DNA from 3 places in the Enterobacter bugandensis genome. Region 1 is predicted to be linked to each of the others. Evidence: predicted binding sites of a transcription regulator. Region 1 holds the regulator's gene; each other region holds the start of a gene.

Region 1 (7,278 bases):
GGACCCTCACGTTCTGCTGACCACCTCTGCCGGGAACATTGAGCTGGAACTAAATAGCCAGAAAGCTCCGGTTTCTGTGAAAAACTTCCTCGACTATGTGAACAGTGGTTTCTATAACAACACCACCTTCCACCGCGTGATCCCTGGCTTCATGATTCAGGGCGGCGGCTTCAACGAGCAGATGCAGCAGAAACAGCCTAACCCACCCATCAAAAACGAAGCGGACAACGGCCTGCTGAACAAGCGCGGCACCATCTCCATGGCGCGCACGGCGGATAAAGACAGCGCCACCAGCCAGTTCTTCCTCAACGTGGCGGATAACGCTTTCCTCGACCACGGCCAGCGCGACTTCGGCTATGCGGTCTTCGGTAAAATTGTGAAAGGGATGGACGTGGCGGACAAAATCTCTCAGGTTCAGACACACGATGTCGGTCCATACCAGAATGTGCCGTCTAAGCCAGTGGTGATTCTCTCCGCGAAAGTGCTGCCGTAATCGTTCTCCCACACGGGCATATCCTGCCCGTGTCTTTCAGCCCTCCCTGCGAAAGCGCGTTTTGCTGCTTATACTTGTGGCAAACGGACTATTCAGGGAGGCGTTAAGTGAAAAAACTCACCGATAAGCAAAAATCCCGTCTCTGGGAGCAACAGCGTAACGTCAATTTTCAGGCCAGTTGTCTCCTTGAAAAAGGTAATGGTCCTTCAGAGCCCGGCATTGAGACGCTGGAGCTTGGGCCTTCAGCGCCCGGGCTACCGCATCTGTGCCTCATTCATCGCCATCTGTATCACAGAGAGATGAAGCAGGCAGGCGAATTCCGTACCGACGATATTTTTAAGGGTGACATTCCCTTCTGCCATTTTGAGTACATCGAGACGATGGGTAACGAACTGATGGCGGCGCTGGAAAGTGATAAGTATCTTGTGGGTCTTGAAAAAGCGGCGTTTGTTGAAAAAGTGAGCCATTACTACTGTGAAATCAATATGCTGCATCCCTTTATGCGCGGTAATGGCATTGCTCAGCGCGTCTTCTTTGAGCAGCTGGCCATCCACGCGAATTACGCGCTGGACTGGCGGGATATTGATCCCGAGCAGTGGGTGGCGGCGAACCGAAGCGGTGCCACGGGCGATTTGACCGCGCTGAGCGCTATCTTTGCCAAAGTAGTGAGCGAAGCGCGGGAATCTGAGTAGAATAGGGCGGCATTTTTTTCGGGAGCCGCCATGATTCTGCTGATTGATAACTACGATTCCTTCACCTGGAACCTTTACCAGTATTTTTGTGAACTGGGTGCAGAGGTGGTTGTCCGCCGCAACGACGAACTCAGCCTGTCTGATATTGAGACGCTGGCTCCGCAGAAAATCGTCATTTCGCCGGGGCCGTGTACGCCATCGGAATCGGGCATTTCTCTGGAGGTTATTCACCACTATGCCGGCAGGCTGCCGATCCTGGGCGTCTGTCTCGGTCATCAGGCGATTGCCCAGGCATTTGGGGCTACCATCGTGCGTGCCGCGAAAGTGATGCACGGCAAAACCTCGCCGGTCACCCACACCGGCACGGGCGTATTCACAGGGCTCAATAACCTGTTAACCGTGACGCGCTACCATTCGCTGGTGATTGACCCACCGACGCTGCCCGACTGCTTTGACGTGACCGCCTGGAGCGATACGCAGGAGATCATGGGGATTCGCCACCGCGAGTGGGATCTCGAAGGCGTCCAGTTCCACCCTGAAAGTATCCTCAGCGAGCAGGGGCACGCACTGCTGGCAAATTTCCTCAATCGCTGAATATCTGTTGCCTTGCTGTGAGTTTTTATGCATATTTTGTGATTATATTTTCACAATGAATGTGACATAAAATGGATGGGCATGACATGGCAACTGAACAACCAGCAATTACCCGCGCGACATTCGATGAAGTGATTCTGCCGATTTATGCACCGGCTGAGTTTATCCCGGTGAAGGGGAAAGGCAGCCGCGTCTGGGATCAGCAGGGCAAGGAGTATGTGGATTTCGCGGGCGGTATTGCGGTCACGGCGCTGGGCCACTGCCATCCTGCGCTGGTGGACGCGCTGAAAACCCAGGGTGAAACCCTGTGGCACACCAGCAACGTGTTCACCAACGAACCTGCGCTGCGCCTGGGCCGCAAGATCATTGATGCCACGTTTGCCGAGCGCGTGCTGTTTATGAACTCCGGCACCGAAGCCAACGAAACCGCCTTTAAGCTGGCGCGCTACTACGCAACTACGCGCCACAGCCCGTACAAAACTAAAATCATCGCCTTCCATAACGCCTTCCACGGGCGCTCCTTCTTTACCGTCTCCGTTGGCGGCCAGCCGAAGTATTCCGACGGCTTCGGTCCGAAACCAGCCGACATTATCCACGTGCCGTTTAACGATCTGCACGCGGTGAAAGCGGTGATGGACGACCACACCTGCGCGGTGGTGGTGGAGCCGATTCAGGGCGAAGGCGGCGTGACCGCGGCAACCCCGGAATTCCTGAAAGGGCTGCGCGAACTGTGCGACGAACATCAGGCGCTGCTGGTGTTTGATGAAGTGCAGTGCGGGATGGGGCGTACCGGAGAGCTGTTTGCCTATATGCACTACGGCGTGACGCCGGATATTCTGACCAGCGCCAAAGCGCTCGGCGGCGGTTTTCCGGTGAGTGCGGTACTGACGACGCAGGAGATTGCCTCTGCGTTCCACGTCGGGTCTCACGGCTCGACCTACGGCGGTAACCCGCTGGCGAGCGCCGTGGCGGGCGCCGCGTTCGACATCATCAACACGCCAGAGGTGCTAAACGGCGTTAGCGCGAAACGCGAGCTGTTTGTGCAGCATCTCCAGCAGATTAACAATAAGTACGACGTATTCAGCGAGATCCGCGGCATGGGGCTGCTGATTGGTGCGGAGCTTAAGCCGCAGTACAAAGGCCGCGCGCGCGATTTCCTGCACGCAGCCGCCCACGAAGGCGTCATGGTGCTAAACGCTGGGCCTGACGTGATGCGCTTTGCGCCGTCGCTGGTGGTGGAAGAGAAAGATATTGAAGACGGGTTAACCCGCTTTGCCGCGGCGGTCGAGAAGATCGTAAAAGGCTAATACTCGGTTCGCTTTAACCGCCGGGTTAACCAAATGCCGTGATGCGGGCGCTGACGCCATGCCACCGACGAAATGGTGTGCATGGTGTTCAGATGTCCCAGCACGCGCTGCAAATGCTGCTCCAGGGTGCTCATCGGGCCGTGGGTCAGCGTCTCCGGTGCCTCCAGAATGTTCGAATCCCCCGACTCGCCCGGCGCGTCATACTCCAGACGCTGCTGACACCGCTGCAACGCAATTTCACAGGACTGCAAATAGCGCTGCGCCAGATCCGGCGTCAGCATTGTGTGTTCGCGCGCCAGCGTGGTCATGGCGTTAATGTGCTCGACGATAAACTGGCTGTGCGTGACCCACAGCTTCATATCGGCAAGATAGTGTGAGTTAAAGCCCGGCTCCTGCATCGCCTGGTTGAGCGAGTTAAACAGGGCGTTGTGCGCCTGGTTGACCTTCATCCGCTGATACGCCAGCGGGGAAGGCTGCGGATCGTCGCTCAGGATCAGACGAATGGCCTGCTGATCGGCCTCCAGCGCGTCGTGGGCGTTCTGCCTCAGCAGCCCGCTCTGCCACTGCGGCCACAGCCAGACCATGCCCCCAAAGGCGATCAGGCAGCCGATCAGCGTGTCGATCAGGCGGGCAACGATGAACTGTTCGCCGTTAAGCGTCAGCAGCTGCAGGGTATATACCGCCGTCACCGTAAAGCCCACCATCGCCCAGCCGTAGTTTTTGCGAATGATTAGATAGCTTACCAGGGTGACCACCAGCATCCCTGCCAGGGTATAGCCCTCGGGCACGTGAAAATGCAGCGTCACGCCCGCAATAATCAGCCCCGCCATCGTGCCGCCTGCCCGGTGCAGAATGCGCACCCGCGTGGCGCCATAGCCGTTCTGGGTAACAAACAGCACGGTCATTAAGATCCAGTACGGTTTCGGCAGGTGGAGCGCCATGCCCATCAGGCTGGCGATACTGAGCATGACGCTAATCCTTGCAGCGTTGCGCAGAGCGGAAGATTTCAGAGACAGGTAGCTTCTCAGCGCCGGCAGCAGCGGCAGACGTTTCTGTTTATCCGCCATCAGGTCACGGGAATAAAGCGGGCGCTGGGTGCGCAGCACGCGGGCGATGCGGCTGAAGTGCCAGGCGGCAAACTGGCCGACCGGGTTATCCGGGTGCTGACGGGCGATTTTCTCCAGCGCGCCGAGCTGTTTGTCCATGTTAAAGCGCGTGGGGTAGCGGTGGTAGAGAATATCATCGGCCAGCACCCGCAGGCGCGCGGAGACGGTTTGTGCGTTCCAGCGGATCACCGCTTCGGCATGGCTGCGCTCAACCAGCTTTTGCACCTCCTGCGGGTGGTGAAGGCTAACGGAGATATGCTCCTGAAGATCCAGCCCCACCTGAAAGGTGCGCAACAGCCGTTTATATTCGTGGTTCTTGTTGGCGGCGAGCATATGCAGCTGCTGATAGCATTGGCTTATCAGGTCTACCACCTTTTGCTGGCGCGTCAGCAACGGCGGTAAGGATTTTTCCGGATCCGTATGCTGGGTGAGCAGAGTGTATTTGGCTTCACAGTAATCCGCAAGCTGCACGTAGAGCAGGCTCAGAGATTCGCGCAGCGGCTGCTCCCGCCACAGCCAGAACCAGAACCAGTTAAACAGCCCGTACCACAGCGTGCCGAGGGCGTAGATCAGCAGCGGCTCCCACACGGGCATATTACCGGCGAGGCTCAGGGTGAAGATGGCCGCAATGAGTGACGCGGGAAGCAGACGGGCATGGAGCGAGCTGATTTCGGCGGTGACGCCGAGGGTCATCGCCAGCACGGTCAGGATCAGCGGCAGGGGAATATCGCGAGCCAGCAGAAGCTGCACCGCGAGGCTACAGCCAGCAAACAGCGAGCCGCCAATTATCAGACGTTTGAAAAAGCGTTTATGGGGCGTGTCCAGACCGGCAATGTTGCAGCAGGCGGGGACGAGAGAAAACAGCAGGCCCTGCTGAAGATGTCCCAGGATCAGGCCCACGGCCACGGGAAGACATAGCACCAGCGTTTGTCGTAGTGCGTAGTTAACTTCCGGGTGATAGATCAGCCTGCGCCACATGGGGAATAGAGACAAAAACGGCGTGACACCTTGCGATGGCACGCCGTTTAGGCAGGATTAACGGGTTCCGTAAACCACGATGGTTTTACCGTGGGCGGAGATCAGGTTTTGATCTTCCAGCATTTTCAGAATACGGCCCACCGTTTCGCGGGAGCAACCGACGATCTGACCGATTTCCTGACGGGTAATTTTAATTTGCATGCCGTCCGGGTGGGTCATCGCGTCTGGCTGTTTCGCCAGGTTCAGCAGAGTCTGCGCGATACGGCCAGTCACGTCCAGGAAGGCGAGGTTACCCACTTTCTCTGACGTCACCTGCAGACGGCGCGCCATCTGGGAAGAAAGACGCATCAGGATGTCAGGGTTTACCTGAATCAACTGACGGAATTTCTTATAAGAAATTTCAGCCACTTCACATGCTGTCTTTGCGCGAACCCAGGCGCTACGTTCCTGGCCTTCTTCAAACAGGCCCAGTTCACCGATAAAATCGCCCTGGTTCAGATAGGAAAGGATCATCTCTTTGCCTTCCTCATCTTTGATCAGCACTGCCACCGAGCCTTTGACGATGTAATACAACGTTTCCGCTTTTTCACCCTGGTGAATCAGCGTGCTCTTCGATGGGTACTTATGAATGTGGCAATGAGACAAGAACCATTCGAGAGTCGGGTCTGTTTGCGGTTTGCCAAGCACCATGCGCTGTTATCCTCTGTTATAAGCTGTCACCAGAGTCATCAGATGCATCCGGACTCTGGGGTTGCAATCGAATTCTTACCCATACCCTGGGAAGTCGGCTGTCGTAACGTTTCGCAGCCAGTAAAGTTTGATGTCCTCTGCATACATGTGTAACGTCAATGTATTACTGTAGCATCCTGAGTGTTTTAGCATAGCTTTTGCCGCGTGTCTCCTGGTGTCTCGCTTCAGCATGATGCAGGTCGCCTTCCATTGCGAGAAATGTAACGCACGCGTAATCTGTCACCAAAAATGCAACGTTGGAGTTAATGAATATGCAAGCGCGCGTGAAGTGGGTTGAAGGTTTAACGTTCCTGGGCGAGTCCGCATCAGGACACCAGATTTTGATGGATGGTAACTCCGGCGATAAAGCTCCAAGCCCAATGGAAATGGTGCTGATGGCGGCAGGCGGATGCAGCGCGATCGACGTGGTGTCGATTCTGCAAAAAGGCCGTCATGACGTGACGGATTGCGAGGTTAAACTCACCTCAGAGCGTCGCGAAGAGGCGCCACGCCTGTTCACCCACATTAATCTGCACTTTGTTGTCACCGGGAAAGAACTGAAAGACGCGGCGGTCTCACGCGCGGTGGATCTCTCTGCGGAGAAATACTGCTCTGTGGCGTTAATGCTGGAGAAAGCGGTAAAAATCACCCATTCGTATGAAGTGATCGAGGCTTAATTATTGGGGCATCGTGCGTGTTGATGCCCTCACCCTAACCCTCTCCCACGGGGAGAGGGAACATGTTCACGCGATCTGCTTCCCTTCCATCAGTCGCTCCACCAGCGGCGTCATGATCAGCTCCATTGCCAGCCCCATTTTTCCACCGGGAACCACTAACGTATTCATGTGGGAAATAAACGAGCCCTGCAGCATCGCCAGCAGCCAGGGGTAATCAATGCCTTCAAGATTGCGGAAGTGGATCACCACAAAGCTCTCATCCAGCGACGGGATGCTTTTCGCCGCGAACGGATTGGAAGTGTCCACGGTCGGCACGCGCTGGAAGTTAATGTGCGTGCGGGAGAACTGCGGCGTGAGATAGTTGATGTAATCTTCCATGGAGCGCACCACCGAGTCCATTACCGCCTCGCGCGAATGGCCGCGCTCGCTCATGTCGCGCGTCAGCTTCTGGATCCACTCCAGGTTAACGATCGGCACCACCCCGACCAGCAGATCCACATGGCGCGCCACGTCGTGCTGAGGCGTAACAACGCCGCCGTGCAATCCTTCATAAAACAGCACGTCGGTGGGTTCCGGCAGCGGTTGCCAGGGGGTAAAGGTGCCCGGCACCTGGTTCCAGGGTACGGCTTCGTCGTAGGTGTGCAGATACTTACGGGACTGCCCGGTACCGCTCTGACCGTATTCGCGGAAGGTTTGCTCCAG
Region 2 (7,278 bases), 170 kb from region 1:
AAGCTCATCAATCAGCGTTTTTTCATATTCCCGCACCACTTCCATCGGGCGCAGTCGACGGCCGTCCGGCAGCAGACGCGGAACCCAGCGCGCCAGACGATAAATTAGCTTCATGTCGGCTTTGATAATCGGCAGGATATCCGGGCGGATCACCTTGATCACCACCTCTTTGCCGTTCTCTTTCAGACGCGCAGTGTGCACCTGAGCGATAGAAGCCGACGCCAGCGGTTCTATTTCGAAATCGTCAAACCAGGTTTCAACGGGAAGGTTACCCATCGCCTCCTCGATCTGTTTCTTCGCTCTCACCCCGTCAAACGGGGCGACACGGTCCTGCAGCATCGCCAGTTCATCGGCAATGTGCGGCGGGAAGAGATCGCGGCGAGTTGAGAGCATCTGTCCGAACTTAATCCATACCGGGCCGAGCTCCTGCAGTGCCAGACGCAGGCGTTCACCCAGCGGCTGACCTTTATGGCGATTTGGCATCCAGAACAGCGTCCGCCGCCAGATCCTGAGCGGCAGCGTGATACGCATTTTGGGGATGAGCTCGTCGAGCCCGTAACTCAAAAAGGTGTGGATGATAAAATAGAGGCGCCGAATTTCACCAGGCGTCATTTGCCCTCCAGTTTTTCCAGCCGTTTGCTTAGGGCATCAACCGCACGTTCAACCGCGGCCGTCTCTTCTGCGAACCACGCAACTTCCAGCGGCCCGGGCGCCATGCGCCACTCTTCGGTCAGCACTTCTGCGGCATAACGCTGTTGGCGTTGCAGATTTTTGCGCAGGAACGCCGTGCCGCCATGAATAACTTTCCCGATCCCTTCAGCGGCGATGTCGCCAATAAAAGGCGCCAGCAGCTCTGCCGGGTCAAACTCAGCCAGATCGCTGAGCGCAACGAAGTTCTGCACGACCTGGATGTCGCCTTCCACTTCCAGCTCACCGCTGCGGATAAGCGCCGTTAATTGCTGGCGATCGCGCAGTTTTGGCAGCACGCTCATATGGGTAATGACCGAGCAATCAGCTTCACCTTCCCACTCACCCAGAACGTCAAGCTGACGTTCGCTGAAAACCAGCACGAGCGGCGTCGAGAACTCTTTTAACACAATGCGCAGTACCTTCCCGTTTAGCCTCTGACGTGCGGCTTTCAGCGCCGGAGCGCGATACAGGAAGGCATTCAGCACATTCTCGATGCCTGCGGTGACTAAGGGTTTAAAGGGCACGGGACACCTCCACTCAGAATTTGTAACCGCGATGCAGCGCGACGACACCCGCCGTCATGTTGAAGTACTCAACGTTCTCAAATTCCGCATCCTGCATCATGGCTTTTAAGGTGTCCTGATCCGGATGCATGCGAATTGATTCCGCCAGATAGCGATAGCTTTCCGCGTCGTTTGCCACCAGTTCGCCAATACGCGGCAGCACGTGGAAGGAATATGCGTCGTAGGCTTTGCTCAGCGGGTCGATAATCGGTTTAGAGAACTCGAGCACCAGCAGGCGTCCACCCGGCTTCAGCACGCGGTACATGGAGCGCAGCGCTTTTTCTTTATCAGTGACGTTACGCAGACCGAAGGAAATCGTGATGCAGTCAAAAGTATTGTCCGGGAACGGCAGCGCTTCGGCGTTGGCCTGCACGTATTCCACGTTACCCACCACGCCGATGTTACGCAGCTTTTCGCGTCCCATTTTAAGCATGGAGTCATTAATATCAGCCAGTACAACGCGACCGGTTTCGCCCACCAGACGGGAGAATTTCGCCGTCAGATCGCCCGTACCGCCAGCCAGATCGAGAACCGTTTGTCCACGACGCACACCGCTGCAGTCGATGGTGAAGCGCTTCCACAAGCGATGAATGCCGAACGACATCAAGTCATTCATCACATCGTACTTCGCCGCCACGGAATGAAATACGTGGGCCACCATGTCAGCTTTCTGCGCTTTGGCTACAGTCTGAAAGCCAAAGTGCGTCGTGTCTTGTGAATCGTCAACCATTTCAGAGCCTGCTAATCAGTCAAATGTTCGTGAAGTGTAACAGATTGGGCGCAATTGCCCTACGATTCAACCACCGCGAAAGAAACGCGCTGGCTGCTCGTCTGGCGATAAATCCGGCGCTAAATCGTTGTCCTGGCTGGGTGAATTTTGTTCATCCCCGCCCTCACGCAGTCGGAACTCTTCGTCCTGGGCTGTCGCCTGTTCGACCAATTCCGGATTAATCTCGCGTTTAACCTCCACTCCCAGGCTGCGGAATGCTTCAGCCTGCGCAAGCAGGTTGCCACGCCCGGAGGAGAGCTTTTTCATCGCCTGGCGGTAGTTATCCTGCGCACGATCCAGGCTTTGCCCGACGGAGGACATGTCGTCCACGAAGAGGCGCATTTTGTCGTACAGCTTGCTGGCGCGGTCGGCAATCTGCTGCGCGTTACGGCTCTGGTGCTCATAGCGCCACAGGTTAGCAATGGTGCGTAAGGCCACCAGCAGCGTGGTGGGGCTGACCAGCATAATGTTATTTTTCAGCGCTTCGGTGATCAGTTCGGGCTGTCTGTCGAGCGCCAGCAAAAACGCGGGTTCGACCGGGATAAACATCAGCACGTAGTCCAGCGAGCGCAGCCCCGGCAGCTGCTGATAATCTTTTCTGCCCAGCAGGCGAATATGGTTACGCACGGAGGCAATGTGCTCCTGCAGCGCCGATTCGCGCGTATAGTCATCTTCAGCGTTGAAGTAGCGCTCATAGGCCACCAGCGTCATTTTGGCGTCAATGACCACATCTTTGCCCTGCGGCAGACGCATAATCACATCCGGCTGCATTCGCGAGCGGGCATCGTTTTCGATACTCACCTGCGTTTCGTATTCATACCCTTCCCGCAGGCCAGAGGCCTCCAGCACGCGGGTGAGCACCACTTCCCCCCAGTTACCCTGGGTTTTGTTATCGCCTTTCAGCGCCCGCGTCAGGTTGACCGCCTCCTGCGCCATCTGGGCATTCAGCTGTTGAAGATTGCGGATCTCATGCGCCAGCGTGTGGCGTTCGCGGGCTTCCTGACCAAAGCTGTCCTGTACCTGACGGCGAAAGCCGTCCAGCTGTTCGCGCAGCGGCGTCAGCAGGCTGTTCAGGCTCTGGCGATTTTGCTCATCAACGCGGCGGTTGCTGTGCTCGAAAATACGGTTGGCGAGGTTCTCGAACTGCTCGCTGAGGCGCTGCTCGCTGTTGATCATCTGGCGGATTTTGTCTTCGGCATGCAGCTGGGTGGATTCAAGGCGGGTAGTCACTTCACGGAGATCGGCCTCCAGCGAGGTGTTGATGTCGCGCAGGTTACGCAGTTCGTTATTGAGCAGTTCACACTCGTCGCGCCAGTGGTCGCTTAGGGCAAGCTGCTGTTTTGCGGCGCTTAAATCGGCGACGATCTCTTCGCGTTCAGCCAACTGCTCGGCCTTCTGCTGTGCATGCTGATAGCTGGATATCAGCCAGCCTATCGCCACGCCAGCCAGCGCAATTACCGCATAAATCAGGATTGAGATATCCACAACGCCCCCTGCATCAACGTATTACCCGCACAAAATAAGATTGTGCTGTATAAACGTCCAGTTTGAAAGGGTTTTCCTGCGAGGCGCTACGCAAAAAATAAAGGCCGAACGCGTCGGCCTTTTATCTCAGAGAGGAGGACTAGATCAGGCGGCGAGCCGCTTCAACCACGATTTTCACCGCGTGACTTTCTGTCTGCTTCATGGTTTCGGCGTTCGGGATCTCCTGCTGGGTGCGGTTGACGATAACGCCCGCCACCATACCGGCACGCAGACCCTGGCTTGCGCACATGGTCAGCAGCGTTGCGGATTCCATCTCGTAGTTCATCACGCCCATAGACTGCCACTCTTCCATTGAGCCTTTGAAGCGGCTCACTACGCGGCCTGAGAAGGTGTCGTAACGCTCCTGGCCCGGATAGAAGGTATCAGAAGAGGCAGTTACGCCCACGTGAGTGGTTGCACCCACGGATTTCGCCGCTTCAACCAGCGCGGTGGTGCACTCGAAGTCAGCCACTGCCGGGAATTCCATCGGTGCAAAGTGCAGGCTTGCGCCGTCCAGACGCACGGAAGCGGTCGTCACCAGCACGTCGCCGACGTTAATGTGCGGCTGAATCGCGCCGGTGGTGCCGATACGCAGGAAAGTACGAATGCCCAGCTGCGCCAGCTCTTCCACGGCAATAGAGGTAGACGGGCCACCGATACCGGTAGAGCACACAATCACCGCTTTGCCATCCAGCTCTGCGCGCCAGGTGGTGAATTCACGATGGGCAGCCAGCTTGACCGGCTTATCCATCAGCGCGGCGATCTTTTCCACACGCTCTGGGTCGCCAGGGACGATAGCGAGCGTAGCCCCTTGTAAATCGTTTTTAGTGAGGCCGAGATGAAAAACATCAGACTTAGACATAGGTGACTCCTCTGTGGGTCGGTTAGTCAGAAGAAGTAAAACGGTACTTTACAGAAGCGGTAAGCATAATTTCGTGACACATCTCACCATGAATGAAAATGATTGCATTGAATTTCCATCAAAAAGTGATTCACATCACATTAACAAGTTATATCGTCGGGTGCTGCACAAAAGATAGACCGTTTAAGGCACTGTGAGTTGTTAACCTGGTGTCTATATTTACCTTTGCGCTAACTCATTGGTACGGAGAATGCCATGACTGAAAAAACCGGATTTGCACCTGCTGCGGCTCCGCATGCTTCAACTATCGTCTCAACCTCAGAAGAGGCCATTACGGCAGGCGAGACCTCCATCCCCTCTCAGGGGGAAAATATGCCTGCATATCACGCGCGGCCAAAGTCAGCAGACGGCCCGCTGCCCATCGTGATTGTGGTTCAGGAGATTTTCGGCGTTCACGAACATATTCGCGACCTCTGCCGCCGCCTGGCGCTGGAGGGTTATCTGGCCGTTGCGCCAGAGCTCTACTTCCGTCAGGGCGATCCGAATGACTACAGTGATATCCCGACGCTGTTCAGCAACCTGGTCAGCAAAGTGCCGGACGCGCAGGTGCTGGCAGACCTCGACCACGTCGCCAGCTGGGCGGCGCGCAACGGCGGCGACCCGCACCGCTTAATGGTCACCGGTTTCTGCTGGGGTGGACGCATTAGCTGGCTGTATGCCGCGCATAACCCGCAGCTGAAAGCCGCCGTTGCCTGGTACGGCAAACTGGTGGGCGAAAAGACGCTGAACTCACCGAAGCATCCGGTTGATATCGCTACCGATCTCAATGCCCCGGTGTTAGGGCTATATGGTGGCCAGGATACCGGCATTCCGCTTGATACCGTCGAGACGATGCGCCACGCGCTGCGGGCGGCGAACGCGAAGGCCGAAATCGTGGTGTATCCCGATGCCGGACACGCGTTTAATGCCGATTATCGTCCGAGCTATCACGCGGAATCCGCGAAAGATGGCTGGCAGAGAATGCTGGCATGGTTTAGCCAGTACGGTGGGAAGAAAGCATAAAAAAAGCCCGGGGGCTACTGCGCCTTACCGGGCCTGCGCGTCATCAAGCCTGACGTAAGTTCTGCGCCGCCTTCACCATGTTGGCGAGCGCCGCACGCGTCTCCGGCCAGCCGCGGGTTTTCAGGCCGCAGTCCGGGTTTACCCACAGGCGTTCTTGCGGGATGCGCTGAGCGGCTTTTTTAAGCAGCGCCTCAATCCACTCCACGCTCGGCACGTTCGGGGAGTGAATGTCGTACACGCCCGGCCCAATTTCGTTCGGGTAGTCGAACTCTTCAAACGACTCCAGCAGCTCCATGTCTGAACGCGAGGTCTCGATGGTGATCACGTCTGCATCCAGCGCGGCAATCGAATCCATGATGTCATTAAATTCGCAGTAACACATATGGGTGTGGATCTGGGTGTCGTCCTTCGCCACTGCGGCGTTGATGCGGAATGCTTCCACGCCCCACTGCAGGTAAGCATCCCAGTCGCTGCGGCGCAGCGGCAAACCTTCGCGCAGCGCCGGTTCGTCAATCTGGATGATGCCAATCCCCGCCGCCTCCAGATCCGCCACTTCATCACGCAGCGCCAGGGCGATCTGTTTGGCGATGGTTTCACGGGTCACGTCTTCGCGCGGGAACGACCAGCAGAGAATGGTCACCGGGCCGGTCAGCATGCCTTTTACCGGCTTGTCGGTCAGGGACTGGGCGTACTTCGCCCACTCCACCGTGATCGGTTCCGGACGGCTGACGTCGCCAATGACCACCGGCGGCTTCACGCAGCGGGAGCCGTAGCTCTGCACCCAGCCGTTCTGGGTAAAGACGAAGCCGTCCAGGTGTTCACCGAAGTATTCCACCATGTCGTTACGCTCGGCTTCGCCGTGTACCAGCACGTCCAGCCCGAGGCGTTCCTGCTCGATAATCGCCTGCTTGATGTGTTCCGCAATGCCGGTGCGGTAATGATTCGCGTCCAGATTGCCCTTTTTGAAGTCCAGACGCAGGCCGCGGATCTCGGTAGTTTGCGGGAATGAACCGATGGTCGTGGTCGGCCACGCGGGAAGATTGAAGCGGGCGCGCTGGGCTTCGGCACGTACCTCGTACGGGCTCTGACGCTGGCTGTCCCGGGCGGTGATGGCCGCCAGACGTTTTTCTACCGCCGGGTTGTGCACGCGAGCCGAGTGACGACGCGCCTGAATCGGTGCGCTCCAGTCGGTAATCGCCGCCGTATCGCCGCTGTTAAGCGCATCGCGCAGCAGTGCCAGCTCTTCACATTTTTGCAGGGCGAAGGCAAACCAGCTTTTCACTTCAGGGTCGAGACGGGTCTCCACGCTCAGATCGATCGGGCTATGCAGCAGCGAGCAGGATGATGCCACCCATAGCTCGCGTTTGCCGACGATGTCTTTAATTTGGGCGTATTTCTCGGTCAGATCGGCGCGCCAGACGTTACGGCCGTTGACCAGACCGGCGGAGAGCAACCACTCCTCAGGCAGGCGCTTGTGCAGCTCTGCGACATCGTCCTTACCGTGAACCAGGTCAACGTGCAGGCCCTGAACCGGCAGCGCGGTGATAGCGTCGAGGTTCGGCGTCACGCCCTCGAAATAGGTGGTCAGCAGCAGCTTCACCTGGCCGGTGAGCGCGTCATACGCCGGTTTGAAGGCATCGAGCCACTCCTGCGGCAGCTCCAGCACCAGCGCGGGTTCGTCGATTTGCACCCACTGAATGCCGCGCTTGCCCAGCTCAATCAGCACCTGCTTATAGACCGGCAGAATATCGTTCAGCAGGCTGAGGCGGTCAAATTGTTCGCCCTTCACTTTACCCAGCCACAGGTAG
Region 3 (7,278 bases), 2.5 Mb from region 1:
GTCTGGGACGAAGAGCAGACCCACAAGTTCAAGAACATCTCCCCGCACCTCCAGCGCATCAAAGCCTTTAAAACGCTGGGCTAAACCACAGCCTGCCACTTCAGAAACCCGGTCGCGAACGCGCACCGGGTTTCTTTTTGTCCAGAATTGTCTACTTTTAAGCCATCAAAACTTGATGCATATCAATTTTGGTATGACCAATGCGCCTGACGTGTTATTCTCAATGCACCTGAATGGTTTCAGTGCTGTAACCTGTTGTTAATTAAGGGTTATTTTCATAACTTTTAATTAACAATTGGTTAATAATTTGAGGGGGTCACGTTGACTACGCCATTGAAAAAGATAGTGATTGTAGGCGGTGGTGCTGGCGGGCTGGAGCTGGCCACACAGTTAGGCAAGAAGCTGGGGCGCGGTAAAAAAGCCAAAATCACGCTGGTGGATCGTAACCACAGCCACCTGTGGAAACCGCTGCTGCACGAAGTGGCGACCGGCTCACTGGATGAGGGCGTGGACGCGCTGAGCTATCTGGCGCACGCGCGCAACCATCATTTCCAGTTCCAGCTGGGCTCGGTGGTTGACATCAACCGTGAGAGCAAAACCATTACACTGGCCGAGCTGCGTGATGAAAAAGGCGAGCTGCTGGTCCCCGAGCGCAAGCTGGCGTATGACACGCTGGTGATGGCGCTCGGCAGTACCTCCAACGACTTCAACACGCCGGGCGTTAAAGAGCACTGTATCTTCCTCGATAACCCGCACCAGGCGCGTCGTTTCCATCAGGAAATGCTGAACCTGTTCCTGAAGTACACCAGCAATCTGGGTGCGAATGGCAAGGTTAACATTGCCATTGTCGGCGGCGGCGCGACAGGCGTTGAGCTGTCCGCAGAGCTACACAATGCGGTTAAACAGCTGCACAGCTACGGTTACAAAGGGTTAACGAACGATGCGCTGAACGTCACGCTGGTTGAAGCCGGTGAACGCATTCTGCCTGCGCTGCCTCCGCGTATTTCCGGTGCGGCGCACAATGAACTCACCAAGCTGGGCGTGCGGGTGCTGACGCAGACCATGGTGACCAGCGCCGACGAAGGCGGCCTGCACACCAAAGACGGCGAGTATATCAAAGCGGATCTGATGGTCTGGGCGGCCGGTATCAAAGCGCCTGACTTTATGAAAGATATCGGCGGCCTGGAAACCAACCGCATTAACCAGCTGGTCACCGAGCCGACGCTGCAAACCACGCGCGACCCTGAAATCTTCGCTATTGGTGACTGTGCTTCCTGCGCGCGTCCTGAAGGGGGCTTCGTGCCGCCGCGCGCTCAGGCCGCGCACCAGATGGCAAGCCTGGTGCTGCACAACATCCTGGCGCAGTACAAAGGCAAGCCAATGAAGGCGTATGTCTATAAAGACCACGGTTCGCTGGTATCGCTGTCAAACTTCTCTACCGTCGGTAGCCTGATGGGTAACCTGATGCGTGGCTCGATGATGGTGGAAGGGCGCATTGCACGCTTCGTGTATATCTCCCTGTACCGTATGCACCAGATCGCGCTGCACGGCTACTTTAAAACGGGCCTGATGATGCTGGTGGGCAGAATCAACCGCGTCATTCGTCCACGTCTGAAGCTGCACTAATCTTTCACTCCCTCCGGGCCATCCGGAGGGATTTTTTAGCATATCATGCTGCTCGTCGTGGATTAGGTGCCTAAGAGTTCTCCTAAACGCGATATATCTCTCCCCGATGTCCACTTTTTGATCCTTTGTCTTATTGGCGAAGCCGCGCCTCCATAGCAGAATTGTTACCAATAGCAACAAAGGAGGAAGTCCCGTGAATAAATCAATGTTGGCGGGTATAGGGATCGGCGTCGCAGCTGCGTTAGGTGTGGCTGCTGTTGCCAGTCTCAACGTTTTAGATCGCGGCCCGCAGTATGCGCAGGTGGTTTCTGCAACGCCTATTAAAGAAACCGTAAAAACCCCACGTCAGGAGTGCCGTAACGTCTCCGTAACCCACCGTCGTCCGGTACAGGATGAAAACCGTATTGCCGGCTCTGTTCTGGGTGCGGTAGCGGGTGGGGTGATTGGTCACCAGTTTGGCGGTGGCCGGGGTAAAGATGTCGCGACCGTGGTCGGCGCGCTGGGTGGCGGCTATGCCGGTAACCAGGTGCAGGGCGCAATGCAGGATAACGATACTTACACCACGACCCAGCAGCGCTGTAAAACCGTCTATGACAAGTCGGAAAAAATGCTGGGCTATGACGTGACCTACAAAATTGGCGATCAGCAGGGCAAAATCCGCATGGATAAAGACCCGGGCACCCAAATTCCACTGGATGGAAACGGCCAGCTGGTACTGAATAACAAAGCGTAAAAAAGATGTTCTCTGAACTTAGCTCCTCAAGCGCTCAGGCTGAGGAGCTTTTTTTTTGCGTCAGATTTTGAGCAGTTCAGGCCACAGGCGCAGCGTGGTGTCGGAAATGTTCTGCAGTTTTTCCAGCGTCGCCCCTTCACGGGCGCTGATCGACATTCCCTGTAAAATACAGCTCAGGTATTGCGCCAGCATCTGAGGCTGGCAGTGCGCGGGAATTTCACCGCGCTGCTGGCGCTGAGCCAGAAATGCGCTGAGCGTCTCCTCCTGCATCGCATGACGCGATTTCACCGTATTGGCGATCTCTTTTGATGCTGCCGCCAGGGTGGCAGAGGTGTTAATCATAAAGCAGCCCGCGGGCGTATCTTTACTGGTGAAGCAGGTGGCAACGGCGGTGAAGTAATCCCGTAGCGCCTGTTCAACGCTTTTCTCTTCACAAAATAGCTGGGCTTCGTGTTTCGCCGCAAAGCGCGAAATGTACCTGTCCAGCACCGCCCTGAACAGCCCCTCTTTATTGGTAAATTCAGCATAAAGCGTCGGCGCTTTAGCTCCGGTGGCTTCTACCAGATCGGAAAGCGAGGTCGCTTCATACCCATGTTGCCAGAAGAGAGTCATGGCCTTATCAAGCGCTGCATCCCTGTCAAACACTTTTGGTCGGCCACGGCTTTTCTTCACACAACTCGTGACGTCGGTTGTCATTTGCCGTTGGTCCTCTGTTGGTTTGTTGAATAACCATTATAAAAATAAACGCAACCCACCACCAGTGCAGAATGCTTAAAAATAAATTAATCATATATGTATGAAAAATAACAAGTTTAAAAATTAATTAATACTCGTTATAAAAATATGTTGACGCGTGAGCTGGATCACATTTATTATTTACCTATCGATCGTTAACTAAATAGATAACGACCAAAAAATTCATCTGCCAAAGGTAAACATTATGAAAAACGTAAAAACCCTCATCGCTGCTGCTGTACTGAGTTCACTCTCTTTCGCAAGCTTTGCTGCTGTACAGGTACAATCCACTCCAGCCGATCAGCATAAAGTCGGGACGATTTCTGCGTCTGCCGGGACTAACCTGGGCTCTCTGGAAGATCAGCTAGCACAAAAAGCGGAAGCAATGGGTGCAAAATCTTACCGCATCACCTCTGTGACCGGTCCTAACACCCTGCACGGCACCGCTGTCATCTACAAATAAGCCGGGCATAAACCCTCATTTATGCCACTGCAATAAAAAACGCCCTGCTTAGCAGGGCGTTTTACTTTCCGTCTTACATGGACTGCTGGACGACATCGTGATGCCGGGTGACATCGGTCGGCATGCCTGACCGCGCTTCCATCGCGCGCTCCATCACCAGGCTATCGGTATTCGCATTCGTTTTGAAGCTCACCATCGCGGCATTCAGGTTAATGGGTAACGTCTGGGGATCGTCGCCGATATTTTTTGATAGCGGCTGGTGAATCTCAACCAGCCGCACGCCGCCTGGCTCTTCAGAGACCTTAATCGGCGTATTGATAATATTCACCTTCGTTCCCGGCGTAACGACGTTAAACAGCGTTTTGATATCGTCATCGCGCAGACGAATGCAGCCGGAGCTGACGCGCATGCCGATGCCAAAATCCGCGTTCGTACCGTGCAGCAGGTACACACCGCCATATGCGGCAAGGCGGATCGCGTGATGACCCATCGGGTTATCCGGGCCTGCCGGAACCACGGCAGGAAGATCGATGCCCTGGGCCTTATAGCGGGCGCGAATGTTGGCCGTCGGCGTCCAGGTTGGGTTGGCGCGTTTATCCGAGACGGTGGTGACCATCGTCGGCGTCAGCGTATCGCCGCCCAGTTGACCAATACCGATAGGGTAGACGGTAACCTCATTTTTACCCGGCGGGTAATAGTACAAACGCAACTCCGCCAGGTTGATCACGATCCCCTCCCGCGGAGCGTCCGGCAGGATAGTCTGTAACGGAATGGTCAGTACGCTGCCCGCGCGCGGGACGTACGGATCGACGCCGGGGTTCGCCTGCAGCAGGGCCAGAAAACCGACGTTATATTTTTTGGCTATCGCTTCAAGAGAGCCACCATTGTTTTCAACCACATGAAAACGGTTTTCGCCCACCACCTTGCTGCCGGGCGGGGGAAGGGGCCAGGTGTTTGCCCGAGCAGGAAGCGCAACCGCGACGGTGGCTGCCAGCGCAAACAGGGTTATCCAGCGGGTAAAACGCGAAGAGGTCATCATCACCATAATCCATAAAAATGATAAGGTTATTGTTTTATAAGGGGTTAAAGATAATTATGGCGAATGGGTGTGTCGGGAAGATCGGGTGAAGTGCAAAGAGTTTGTAAATTGTCCCCCCGCCAGCACTGCGCTAACGGGGGGAAGGGCGAGTTACGCGACAGCGTTCTCTTCCAGCTGTTGCATAAAGTTACGCACCCAGTCCATGCGCGTTTTGCGCTCCGTCAGCTCCTGGGTAAATTTCAGTCGCGTCGGGCCATCAAGACGGAAGTGCTGCGGCTGTTTTTGCAGCAGGCCGATCAGCCACATCGGGTTGACGTGGTTCTTCTCGGCAAATTCAATGACGCCGCCTTTTTCGTTGCCCTCAAGCTTGCGAATGCCCAGCTTCTGCGCCTGCTGGCGCAGGCGCGCGATATCCAGCAGGTTACGCGCAGCATCTGGCAGCAGGCCGAAGCGGTCGATCAGCTCAACCTTAATTTCTTCCAGCTCGTTTTCCGTCTTCGCGCTGGCGATGCGCTTGTAGAACGACAGGCGGGTATTCACGTCCGGAATGAAATCGTCCGGCAGCAGGGAAGGCATTCGCAGCTCGACCTCGGTTTGCTGGCTGGTCAAATCTTCCAGAGACGGCTCGCGCCCGGCCTTCAGGGCGTCCACCGCGTTTTCCAGCAGCTCCATATAGAGCGAGAAGCCGATGGTCTCCATGGAGCCGCTCTGGTCCTCACCCAGCAGTTCACCCGCGCCGCGGATCTCCAGGTCGTGCGTGGCAAGCGCGAAGCCTGCGCCGAGGTCTTCCAGCGAGGCGATAGCTTCCAGGCGCTTTTGCGCGTCGGTGGTCATCGCTTTCGGATGCGGTGTCAGCAGCCAGGCGTAGGCCTGATGGTGCGAACGCCCGACGCGGCCGCGCAGCTGGTGAAGCTGGGCCAGGCCGAAGTGATCCGCGCGTTCGATGATAATCGTGTTCGCCGTTGGAATGTCGATCCCGGTTTCGATGATGGTGGTACACACCAGCACGTTAAAGCGCTGGTGGTGGAAGTCGTTCATCACCCGCTCCAGCTCGCGTTCGCGCATCTGTCCGTGACCGATGGCAACACGCGCTTCCGGTACCAGTTCCGCCAGCCTGTCGGCGGCTTTCTGGATATTTTCCACGTCGTTATACAGGTAATAGACCTGACCCCCACGCAGCACTTCACGCAGAATGGCCTCACGCACCACCAGATTGTCGTACTCGCGGACAAAGGTTTTTACCGCCAGACGACGCGCCGGCGGCGTGGCGATAATCGACAGATCGCGCATACCGCTCATCGCCATGTTCAGCGTGCGCGGGATCGGCGTGGCGGTCAGGGTCAGGATGTCGACGTCCGCGCGCATCGCTTTGATGCGCTCTTTATGGCGCACCCCGAAGCGGTGCTCTTCGTCGACGATCAGCAGCCCCAAATCTTTCCACTTCACGTCGCTTTGCAGCAGCTTGTGGGTGCCGATCAGAATATCGATCTTGCCTTCGCTTGCCTGCTCCAGGATCTGCGTCTGCTCTTTGGTGCTGCGAAAACGCGACAGCATCTCGATGCGTACCGGCCAGTTGGCGAAGCGGTCGCGGAAGTTGTCGAAGTGCTGCTGGGCGAGCAGGGTGGTCGGCACCAGCACCGCCACCTGCTTGTTGTTTTCCACCGCAAGGAAGGCGGCGCGCATTGCCACTTCGGTTTTGCCGAAGCCGACGTCGCCGCAGACTAAGCGGTCCATTGCCAGCGGCTGGCACATGTCGCTCAGCACGGCATTAATGGCCTGGGCCTGATCCGGCGTAGTTTCAAACGGGAAGCTGTCGCAGAACAACTGGTACTGTTCTTTGTCGTGCTTAAAGGCGAAGCCCTCTTTGGCCGCGCGCTGGGCGTAGATATCCAGCAGTTCGGCCGCCACGTCGCGCACTTTTTCCGCCGCTTTCTGGCGTGCACGCGCCCAGGCGTCGCCGCCCAGCTTGTGCAGCGGCGCATTTTCCTCCGCGCCGCCCGCATAGCGGCTGATCAGGTGCAGCGACGAGACCGGTACATAGAGTTTGGCGTCGTTGGCGTAGGTCAGCATCAGGTACTCACCTTTGATACCGCCCGCTTCCAGCGTGGTCATCCCCTGATAGCGGCCAACGCCGTGCTCCAGGTGAACAATCGGCTGGCCTGGATGCAGCTCGGCCAGGTTGCGGATCAGCGTGTCCGGGTTGATGGTCCGACGGCTGTCCTGACGGCGGCGCGCGACGCGCTCGCCCAGCAGGTCGCTTTCGCAAATCAGCGCCAGGTTGTTGAGCGTGTCAATGAACCCGTGCTCGGCGGCGCCAATCATCAGGTAACGACCGTTTCCGGTCGCTTCGCTCAGGCGAAGAATGCGCTTCGGCGCCACCTTAATGCGTCCCAGCAGCTCACCGAGCGCCTCGCGGCGGCCTTCACTCTCAACGGAGAACACCACCGGCCCGGTAAAGGATTCCAGGAACTTGCGCAGATTATCCAGCGGCGATTTCTGCTGAGCTTGAACGGCCAGCTCCGGCAGCGTGCGGAAGGCGAGGTTGGTGTTGGCGGCCTTATCGGCAAGCGAATCGGTTTTCAGCTGCATGCGCGGCCAGCGCTTCAGCTCGGCGTTGAGTTCGTCGGTGCGCAGCCACAGCGCTTCCGGTGGCAGGAGCGGACGCATCGGGTCAACGCCCCG

What was found. Region 1 encodes CRP, which controls carbon source genes, mostly activating them, when cyclic AMP is high. Its sites were predicted from a motif close to ATGTGANNNNNNTCACAT; they were not measured.
Region 2: the regulator CRP is predicted to act here: its motif matches at 4,532-4,549, upstream of udp (uridine phosphorylase).
Region 3: the regulator CRP is predicted to act here: its motif matches at 3,211-3,228, upstream of bhsA (multiple stress resistance protein BhsA).

What each region holds. Positions count from the first base shown of each region.
Region 1 covers NZ_LT992502.1:4,303,909-4,311,186, reverse strand. Annotated here, with positions in the region: gene ppiA (peptidylprolyl isomerase A) at 1-493, shown strand, start outside; gene DG357_RS20970 (putative adenosine monophosphate-protein transferase Fic) at 601-1,185, shown strand; gene pabA (aminodeoxychorismate synthase component 2) at 1,216-1,779, shown strand; gene argD (bifunctional acetylornithine/succinyldiaminopimelate transaminase) at 1,866-3,086, shown strand; gene DG357_RS20955 (YccS/YhfK family putative transporter) at 3,083-5,170, opposite strand; gene crp (cAMP-activated global transcriptional regulator CRP) at 5,228-5,860, opposite strand; gene DG357_RS20945 (OsmC family protein) at 6,172-6,576, shown strand; gene DG357_RS20940 (phosphoribulokinase) at 6,643-7,278, opposite strand, start outside.
Region 2 covers NZ_LT992502.1:4,478,444-4,485,721, forward strand. Annotated here, with positions in the region: gene ubiB (ubiquinone biosynthesis regulatory protein kinase UbiB) at 1-612, opposite strand, end outside; gene ubiJ (ubiquinone biosynthesis protein UbiJ) at 609-1,214, opposite strand; gene ubiE (bifunctional demethylmenaquinone methyltransferase/2-methoxy-6-polyprenyl-1,4-benzoquinol methylase UbiE) at 1,228-1,983, opposite strand; gene rmuC (DNA recombination protein RmuC) at 2,050-3,507, opposite strand; gene udp (uridine phosphorylase) at 3,647-4,408, opposite strand; gene DG357_RS21755 (dienelactone hydrolase family protein) at 4,664-5,470, shown strand; gene metE (5-methyltetrahydropteroyltriglutamate--homocysteine S-methyltransferase) at 5,514-7,278, opposite strand, start outside.
Region 3 covers NZ_LT992502.1:1,825,903-1,833,180, forward strand. Annotated here, with positions in the region: gene ycfP (alpha/beta hydrolase YcfP) at 1-84, shown strand, start outside; gene DG357_RS08910 (NAD(P)/FAD-dependent oxidoreductase) at 322-1,626, shown strand; gene DG357_RS08915 (glycine zipper 2TM domain-containing protein) at 1,820-2,359, shown strand; gene comR (TetR family copper-responsive transcriptional repressor ComR) at 2,420-3,055, opposite strand; gene bhsA (multiple stress resistance protein BhsA) at 3,300-3,557, shown strand; gene ldtC (L,D-transpeptidase LdtC) at 3,631-4,596, opposite strand; gene mfd (transcription-repair coupling factor) at 4,747-7,278, opposite strand, start outside.